DNA from 4 places in the Cellulosimicrobium sp. AB352 genome. Region 3 is predicted to be linked to each of the others. Evidence: riboswitches for the same ligand, from Rfam matches in the RefSeq annotation. Region 3 holds a riboswitch; each other region holds the start of a gene.
What was found. A riboswitch is a leader RNA that binds a small molecule or an ion and turns the genes downstream of it on or off. The one in region 3 is predicted to bind S-adenosylmethionine.

Region 1: it holds a riboswitch for S-adenosylmethionine, as region 3 does, so the genes downstream of both, ACPCUX_RS10280 (ABC transporter substrate-binding protein) here and ACPCUX_RS15985 (methylenetetrahydrofolate reductase) in region 3, are expected to answer to the same signal.
Region 2: it holds a riboswitch for S-adenosylmethionine, as region 3 does, so the genes downstream of both, ACPCUX_RS10450 (aminotransferase class V-fold PLP-dependent enzyme) here and ACPCUX_RS15985 (methylenetetrahydrofolate reductase) in region 3, are expected to answer to the same signal.
Region 4: it holds a riboswitch for S-adenosylmethionine, as region 3 does, so the genes downstream of both, ACPCUX_RS10345 (LLM class flavin-dependent oxidoreductase) here and ACPCUX_RS15985 (methylenetetrahydrofolate reductase) in region 3, are expected to answer to the same signal.

What each region holds. Positions count from the first base shown of each region.
Region 1 covers NZ_JBMVFX010000012.1:6,810-9,001, forward strand. Annotated here, with positions in the region: gene ACPCUX_RS10280 (ABC transporter substrate-binding protein) at 1-1,017, opposite strand, end outside; SAM riboswitch class IV at 1,121-1,234, opposite strand; gene ACPCUX_RS10285 (LLM class flavin-dependent oxidoreductase) at 1,412-2,192, opposite strand, start outside.
Region 2 covers NZ_JBMVFX010000012.1:45,749-47,940, reverse strand. Annotated here, with positions in the region: gene ACPCUX_RS10460 (O-succinylhomoserine sulfhydrylase) at 1-196, opposite strand, end outside; gene ACPCUX_RS10455 (rhodanese-like domain-containing protein) at 193-684, opposite strand; SAM riboswitch class IV at 986-1,101, shown strand; gene ACPCUX_RS10450 (aminotransferase class V-fold PLP-dependent enzyme) at 1,135-2,192, shown strand, end outside.
Region 3 covers NZ_JBMVFX010000024.1:52,125-54,316, forward strand. Annotated here, with positions in the region: gene ACPCUX_RS15980 (cation acetate symporter) at 1-1,026, shown strand, start outside; SAM riboswitch class I at 1,238-1,340, shown strand; gene ACPCUX_RS15985 (methylenetetrahydrofolate reductase) at 1,346-2,192, shown strand, end outside.
Region 4 covers NZ_JBMVFX010000012.1:20,457-22,648, reverse strand. Annotated here, with positions in the region: gene ACPCUX_RS10350 (TetR/AcrR family transcriptional regulator) at 1-372, opposite strand, end outside; SAM riboswitch class IV at 542-649, shown strand; gene ACPCUX_RS10345 (LLM class flavin-dependent oxidoreductase) at 995-2,149, shown strand; gene ACPCUX_RS10340 (NtaA/DmoA family FMN-dependent monooxygenase) at 2,167-2,192, shown strand, end outside.

The sequences.
Region 1 (2,192 bases), on a different contig from region 3:
CTGCGCGCTGAGCACGGTGTCCGCGATCTGCTCGCGGTCGATGCCCTGGAGGATCGCCGTCCGCACGGCCTCGTCGCCCGCGAGCGGGCTCGACTCGTTGGGGAAGAGGTTGAACACGACGCCCGGGTTGGCGCGGTACTCGAGCCAGAACCCGTTCCCGTCGAACTGCGGGAGGTCGACGGTCGAGATCGCGGCCGTGGCGTCGATCTGCCCCGACTGCAGGCTGCCGCTGCGCACGCTCGCCTCGGGGATGACCTTGAACGTCACCGTGTCGAGGTAGGCCTCGCCCTGGTGGTCGCTCGCCTCCGAGCCCCACGCGTAGCCCGCGACCTTCTCGAGCACGATCTCCTGGTCCTGCGTGTACGACTTCACGGAGAACGGGCCGGAGCCGACGAACTTCCCGGCGCAGCGGTCCTCGACGCTCAGGTCGGCCGAGGACGGGGCGAGGAGGCCGAGCGAGAACGTCGACGTCGCCTGGAGGAACTGCGCGCTCGGCTCCGCGAAGTCCACCGTGAGGGTCTGCGGGTCGGTGACGGTCGTGCCCTCGTAGCCGACGAGGTACTGCGACCCGAGCGACGCCGTCGCACCGAGCGCGACGATCGCGTCGAAGTTCGTCTTCACCGACTCGGCGTCGATCGGCGTGCCGTCGGCGTACGTCGCGTCGTCGCGCAGGTGGAACGTGTAGCTCGACGCGTCGTCGTTCACCTCCCAGCTCTCCGCGAGCCACGGCAGGATCTCGCCCGACTCCGGGTCCTGCGCCGTGAGCGACGCGACGGTCTGGCGGGCCGCCGCGATGGCGTCGTTGTTGCCGACCTGCTGCGGGTCGATGCAGTGCGAGTCGACCGTGAGGGCGAACGTCAGGTCGCCGCCCGTCACGGGCTCGCCGGACGGGCTGGGCGACCCGTCGCCGTCGGACGCGCCGGAGCCGCCGCCCGCGCACGCGCTGAGCAGGAGGCCCGTCGCGGCGGCCGCCGCGGCGACGGTCAGGGACCGGCGTCGGTGAGGTGTGGGGATCATGTCGTGCTGCTCTCCTCGTGTGCCGGCTGAGGACCGGCGGTCGTCCGGCGCCGGTGGTCGACCGTGCCGGGCCCAGGGCCGGCGCGGCGGGGGACCCACCGGGGTGCCGTGCTTACCGCGCGGCGGGAGCCACGCGGTCAGGTCGTTCCCGGAGCACCCCGTCACGTCGAAGGGTTGCTGGTCAGCGAGCCGGGCCTGCGTGCTGACGCTCGTCACCTGGGAGCAGGAAAGACAATCTCGACCAGGTGAGTCAAGTATCGAGACGGCCGTCCCGCCAGACGGACGGTTGTTTCCTGCTCCGCGTCGTCGTGACCCGTCGCCGGGGCTGCCACGAGCACGGCGAGGGCCCGCCTCGCCGGGCGAGACGGGCCCCTCCCTCCGGTCCGGCGATCGCTCAGGCCGCGGTGAACCCCGCCGCGCGGCGGGTGTCGGCCGGGCTCCACAGGTCCGTCTTCACCTCGGCCTGCACGACGGGCACGACCTCCTCCGCGAACCGGCGCAGCACGTCCTCCTGCTGCGCCGCGGGGATCAGGTGGTTCACCGAGACGGACTGCAGGTCGTGCCGGTACGAGGCGTGGTAGTCGAGGATCTTCTCCGCCACGCGCTCCGGCGACCCCACGAGCGCGGGCCCGCGCTCGACGGCGTCCTCGACCGTCCGGAAGCTCGGTGCCTTCCCGACGGCGTCCGGCCCGTACCCCCGGCGCGCCGCCGCCGCGACCTGGCCCTCGTAGATCGGGCGGTACTGCTCGATCGCCTCCTCCGTCGTGTCCGCGAGGAACAGCCCGCCCGAGCCCGACCCGACGAACCCGTACGCCGGGTCGTGCCCGTGCGCCGCGTACTGCTCGCGGTAGCGGTCGATGAGCACCTGGTAGTTCTCGCGCGGCTGCAACGCGTTGGCGCTGACGATCGGGTCCCCGTACCGGGCCGCGAGGTCGACCGCGAAGCGCGACGTCGCCGACCCGTGCCAGATCCGGAACGGCCCGGCGAACGGCCGCGGCAGCGTCGTCGCGTGCTCCAGCGCGTGGCGGTGCCGCCCGCTCCAGCTGACGTCCTCCTCCGACAGCAGCAGGCGCAGCAGCTCGTAGTTCTCCTGGAGGTACTCGTACTGCTTGTCGAGGTCCAGCCCGAGCAGCGGGTACTGCAGCACCTCGTTGCCCTTGCCGATGACGATCTCC
Region 2 (2,192 bases), on a different contig from region 3:
CTCCCTTGAACGCGGCCTCGGCGTCGGCCGCACGGTCGTACGTGTAGCCCTGCGTGAGGAACAGCGCCTCGGACGTCTCCTGGAACTCGGTGCGCGCGTGGCCGCCGCGCACGGCGAGCGTCGCGGGGCGGGCGCTCGCGGGCAGGGGCTTGCGGCCGGAGCCGCCGGGCACGCTCCCGGGCACGACCGCGCTCACCGGGTGGCCTCGTCGAACGTCGTGGTGGGCAGCCCGCGGACCTTCCAGCCCTCGACGTCCCGCAGGCCCGAGAACCCCTGGGCGCCCTCGAAGCCCTCGAGCACGTTGTACGACGGCCCGAGCCCGGCAGCCGTGGCCGCGCGCGCCGCGCCGATCGACCGCTGGCCCGAGCGGCACAGGAACACGACGGGACGCTCGTCGCCGGGCGTCAGACCTGCCTCGACGAGCCGGTCGAGGAACCGCGGGTTGGGGCCCGCCGGGGTCACCCACTCGTCGAACAGGACGTCGCGGCCGAGCTCCGTGGCGTCGGGCACGCCGATGGTGCGCCACTCGCCCTCGGTGCGGACGTCCACGAGCACGGCGCGCTCGTCGTGGGCGAGCAGGTCCCACGCCTGCTGCGGGGTGAGGTCGCCGGCGTAGCCGACGGCGGGACGTGCCTCGGGGGGTGCCGGCCGGGGTGCCGACGCCTGCTGGGACTGGTCGCTCATGAGAGTCCTCCTCCATCGATCGTGGCAGTAGCACCCTGCGCCCGGCCGCCGAGGCGGTCCGGGGGGTTGCTGCGGCGTCGACGTGCCACGTCACTCGGCCGCTCCGGATGGTTGGCTCGGATCGTACGCCACGCGTCCGACGTGCGGAACGCCCGTCTCGGGGAGCGGCCCGGGGTGGAGGTGCCCGACGCCGCGTGGCTCCGACGCGCGGGCTTATGACGCGGAGCGCCGCGTCCCGCCATCCGAGACGCCGTGACCACCGGTTGACACGTCACCGTCCGCGCGGACATCCTGGTCCGCAGGTCATGAGTGCCAGCGCGAAACCCCGGTTTGCTGGCCGGCAACCCTCCTCTCGCGGCGGGGTGCCCCGGGTGACGACCAGGCCGCACGCCGACCGGCGGGCGGCAAGCGCGGGGAGGTTCTCCCCGGACGACCCTGGAGGACTGTGCCATGACTGCTCTCGCGGACGTCTCGTGTCCCACCGACGCCCCGGCCCCTGACCTCGCGGCGCTCGCCGACGCGCCCGCGCTCCTGCCCGTCGTCGGCGGGGACACGCTCGTCCCGCTCGTCGACGGCCGCAGCGTGCCGTACGCGAACCTCGACGTCGCGGCGTCGGCCCCGGCGCTGCGCTCGGTGGCCGACCGCGTGACCGAGGTGCTGCCGCTCTACGCGAGCGTGCACCGCGGCGCGGGCTACCTGTCGCAGGTCTCCACGGCGCTCTACGAGGCGTCGCGCCGGACGATCGGCGCGTTCGTCGGCGCACGCGAGGACGACGTCACGGTTGTCACGCGCAACACGACCGACTCGCTCAACCTGCTCGCGGGCTGCGTCCCGGCGAACCCGGACGGCACGCCCGGGCGCGTGCTCGTCCTCGACGTCGAGCACCACGCGAACCTGCTGCCGTGGCAGCGCGCCGGCGGCGCGACGGTCCTCGCGGGCGGCGCGTCCGTCGCGGAGACGCTCTCGGGCCTGCGCACCGAGCTCGCGCGCTTCCCGTACGCGGTCGTCGCCGTGACCGGCGCCTCCAACGTCACGGGCGAGTCCCTGCCCGTCGCCGAGGTCGTCCGCGCCGCGCACGACGCCGGGGCGCGGGTCGTGCTCGACGGCGCGCAGCTCGTCCCGCACCGCGGGTTCTCGCTCGCCGCGTCGGGCGTCGACTACGTCGCGTTCTCCGGGCACAAGACCTACGCGCCGTTCGGCGCGGGGGCGCTCGTCGGGCGGCGCGACTGGCTCGACGCGGGCACCCCCTACCTCGCGGGCGGCGGCGCCGTGCGCCAGGTCGCGGTGACCGGGACGGAGTGGCAGACGGCGCCCGCGCGCCACGAGGCCGGCTCGCCGAACGTGGTGGGCGCCGCGGCGCTCGCGGCGGCGTGCGACGCGCTCGCCGCGCTCGACCCGGCCGACCTGCACGCGCACGAGGCGGCGCTCCGCGCGGCCCTCGTCGCGGGCCTGGAGGCCGTCCCGGGCGTCCGGGTGGTGCGCGTGTGGGACGACGCCGTCGACCCGGT
Region 3 (2,192 bases):
GTCGCCGCGGGCGGGATGCGCTCCATCACGTTCGTCCAGGCGTTCCAGTTCTGGGTCAAGCTCACCGCGCTCGCGGTGCCGCTCGTCGTCGTGCTCATGGCGCTCGGCGGGGCGTTCGAGCCCGGCGGCGCCGTCGTCACGTTCGACCCCGCCGCCGTGTTCCCCCACGAGGCCGGGCCGGGCGGCCTCGACGCGTACGCGACCGTCTCGCTCCTGCTCGCCCTCCTGCTCGGCACGACCGGCCTGCCGCACGTCCTCGTGCGCTTCTACACCTCGCCCGACGGCGGCTCGGCCCGCCGCACGACCGTGGTCGTGCTCGTCATGATCAGCGTGTTCTACATGGTGTCGAGCACGCTCGGGCTCGTGGCGCGGGTCGTCGCGCCCGACCTCGCGGCGCCCGGGGTGGCGGACACCGTCGTCCTCACGCTGCCGACCCGCCTCGTGCCCGGGCTCGGCGGCGAGCTCCTCGCCGCGCTCGTCGTCGCCGGGGCGTTCGCCGCGTTCCTCGGGACGTCGTCGGGGCTCGTGGTCGCTCTGGCGGGCGTCGTGAGCCAGGACCTGTTCGGCGGCACCGTGCGGTCCTTCCGCTGGTCGGCGGTCGCGTGCACGCTCATCCCGCTCGCGTTCGCGCTCGTCACCATCCCGCAGGGCCTCGTGACGAGCGTCGGGACGGTGTTCGTCTTCGCGGCGTCGGCCCTGTCCCCCGTGATCCTGCTCGGCGTGTGGTGGCGCGGCCTCACCGCGCGCGGCGCGGTGGCGGGCATGGTCGTGGGCGCCGTCCTGTGCGCGACGGCGCTGCTCGCGTCGTCCGCGCTTGTCGCTGCGGGGTACGGGAGCCCGTCCGGCAGCACGGCCGACGGCGTCCCCGGCGTCGTGCGCGCCCTGCTCGCCCAGCCCGCCGCCTGGACCATCCCGCTCGCGACGGCGACCGTCGTCGTCGTGTCGGTCCTCGACCGGCGCGGCCCGCCGGTGCGCACCGACCGGTTCCTCCGCCGCCTGCACGTGCCCGAGCGCCGTCGGGCCTGAGACCTGGAAGGCCGACGACGACCCTTCGCCGCGCTCGGCGTCTGGGACCTCGCTCGAGCACCTGAAATCCGTAGCGTAGGAAACCTGAAATTCGTAGCGTAGAGAGCCTGAGATCCGTAGCGCGGGGCGCCGCTACGCCTCCGGCCGATCCCTCCGCATCTCACCTGGCGGGCGCTCTCGACCGCATGTCGGATGGGTCGTAGGATCGTGCCAACCATCCAGAGCGGTCGAGAGTCCTGGCTCGACGACACCGCAGCAACCCGCCGACGGAAGCCTCCCGAGGACAAAGGTGCTAACGCCAGGGTCGATGGAGTGACGCATGACCTCAGAGGCATCCTTCGCGCACCGTCCGGGCCGTCCTCGGCCGACGGTGTCGTTCGAGCTCATGCCCCCGCGCCGACCGGACGCGGCCCCGAAGTTCTGGGAGACGGCACGCCGTCTCGTCGCGACGCACCCCGACTTCGTGTCCGTGACGTACGGCGCCGCGGGCACCGACCGCGCGACCGCGCGCCAGGTCGTCGGACGCCTGCTCCAGGGCACGCCCGTGCTGCCGATCGCGCACCTCACGTGCGTCGGGGCGTCGCGCGAGGACGTCGAGTCGGTCATCACCGACTTCCTCGACGAGGGCGTGCGGAGCTTCCTCGCGCTGCGGGGCGACCCGCCGCGCGACCAGCCGGACTGGCAACCCGCGCCCGACGGCGTCCGGTCGTCGACCGAGCTCGTCGCCCTGCTGCGCGAGGTCGAGGCGTCGCGCTGCGCGTCCGACCCCGCCGTCGCGCTGCGCGGCGCGGCCCGGCCGCTGACGATCGCCGTCGCGACGTTCTGCGACGGGAACCCCGCCGCCGGCACGACGCGCACCCAGGAGGTGCGCCGCCTCTGGCAGAAGCAGCAGGCCGGCGCGAGCTTCGCGATCACGCAGCTCTTCTACGACGCGTCGTCGTACACCGACTTCGTCGCCGAGGCCCGCGCGGCCGGCGTGACGATCCCCATCCTCGCCGGGCTGCTGCCCACGACGGAGCCCGCGCGGCTCCGTCGCGTCGAGGAGCTCACAGGCGTGCGCGCGCCCCAGCAGCTGCTGGACGCGCTCGACGCCCTGCCCGACCCGGAGGCGCAGCACGCCTACGGGATCGCGTACTCGGTCGACCTCGCGCAGCGCGTCCTCGACG
Region 4 (2,192 bases), on a different contig from region 3:
GTCGTCGAGGGGCGTGGGGCGGTCGGTGCCCGGCTCGGCCGCGCTCGCCCCGAGCGTCTCGACGACGGTGCCCAGCACGTCCTCGCAGACCTCGACGACGACGTCGTCGAGCGACGCGAAGTGGTTGAAGATCGTGCGGCGCGCGACGTCGGCGCGGGCCGCGAGCTCGTCGACGGTGAAGCGCGCGCCGCCCTTCTCCTCCATGAGCGTCGCGGCGGCGGCGACGATCGCACGGCGGTGGCGGGCACGCAGGGCCGCGCGACGGTCGGGAGCCGCGGCGTCCGGGCCGGGGACGTCCGCGCTCGGCGCGTCCGGGGTCACGGCGCCCGTCGCGGGCGCGGTCGGGCGCTCGGGTCCGGGGAGGAGAGGCACCTCTTGACACTAGGTGCATCGATGCACTCGGTGCAAACGGCGGCCTCCGCTGCTCAAAGTTGACCGATCGAGTCCAGTATGTGGGAAGGTCCCGGCGGTGCGTTGACACCCTCTCCGACCGCTCGTAGGTTCCCGGCAACCGAGGTCCACGGACCCCGGCACAGGACACGGTCATGAGCTCCGACGCGAAGCCCCGGCTCGTCGGACGGCAACCCTCCCGCGCGGCGGGGTGCCCCGGGTGAGGACCAGGTCCCGCGTCGCGCGGCCTGCGCGGTGCGGGGCAACACGCGGCGCCCGGAGACGGGCACGAAGGAGACGGACGATGGACCGGCGAGAGTCGAGCACCGCGGTGAGCACCCCGCACGCGCCGACGTGCCCCTGTCCGGTCGGCCCTGCGGCCGCCGTCTCCTGTCCGGTCGGCGCCCCCGCGCGCGTCACCTGTTGTCGCTGACGACGCCCCGCTCCTGACGCTGCGCGCCCTCGCGCGCACGCCCTGACGGGCCTCCCTCCGGCCTCCCCGGCCCCGCCCTGCCGTCCCGCGGCGGGACGACCCTGCCCACCCTCGGCACCCCGCCGCGCCCTGAGCGCGCCGCCGGCGCCTGTCCCAGAACGGATCCTCGCGATGCCCGACCCCCGCCCCGCCCGCACCGTCCACCTGGGCGTCGACCTCACCGACGCCGGTGCGCACCCCGCCGCCTGGCGGACCGTGGGCTCCCAGGCCCAGCGCCTGTTCGACGCCAAGCGCCTCGTCGAGCTCGTGGCCACGGCCCAGCGCGGCCTGCTCGACCTCGTCACGCTCGACGACGCCTTCACCCTCCAGCCGGGCCGCAACGGGTCCGTGCGCGGCCGTCTCGACGCCGCGCTCGTCGCGTCCCGGCTCGCGCCGCGCAGCGCGGGCATCGGCCTCGTCCCGACCGTCACCACCACGCACGCCGAGCCGTTCCACGTCTCCAAGGCGGTCGCGACGATCGACCATGTGAGCTCCGGCCGCGCGGGATGGCAGGTCGGGTGGTCCACGACCCCGGCCGAGGCCGCGGCCTTCGGGCGCAAGGGCGCCCAGGACGAGCCCGACGCCGTGGCCGAGGCGGACGAGGCGGTCGAGGTCGTCACGCGGCTGTGGGACTCGTGGGAGGACGACGCCGAGATCCGCGACGTCGCGACGGGCCGGTTCGTGGACCGCGAGAAGCTGCACTACGTCGACCACGAGGGCATCCGGTTCGCGGTGAAGGGGCCGTCGATCACGCCGCGCCCGCCGCAGGGCCAGCCGCCCGTCGTCGTGCGGGCGAGCACGCCGGCGTCGCTCGACCTCGCGGCCCGGCGGGCCGACGTCGTGCGGGTCCGGGCGGCGACGCGGGACGAGGCGGTCGCGCTGCGGGCGCAGGTGCGCGACACCGCCGCGGAGGCCGGGCGCGACCCCGACACGCTCCGGGTCCTCGTGGACGCCTACGTCGTCGTCGGCGACACGCGAGCGAGCGCGCAGGCCCGCCTCGACCTGCTCGAGGACCTCGAGGGCGTCTCGTGGGACACCGACTCGCTGACGCACGTCGGCACGGCGCGCGACCTCGCGGCGACGGTCGAGGAGTGGGCGCACGCCGGTGCCGCCGACGGCTTCCTGCTGCGGCCGTCGTCGCTGAGCACGGACCTCGACGCGATCGTCGACGGGGTCGTGCCGCTGCTCCAGGGCGTGGGCCTGTTCCGCACCGCGTACCCGGGCACGACGCTGCGCGACACGCTCGGCCTCCCGCACCCCGCGAACCGCTACGCGGCGATCGCCTGAGCCCGGACGGACGCGACATGAGCACCCGACCCCGCAAGCAGAT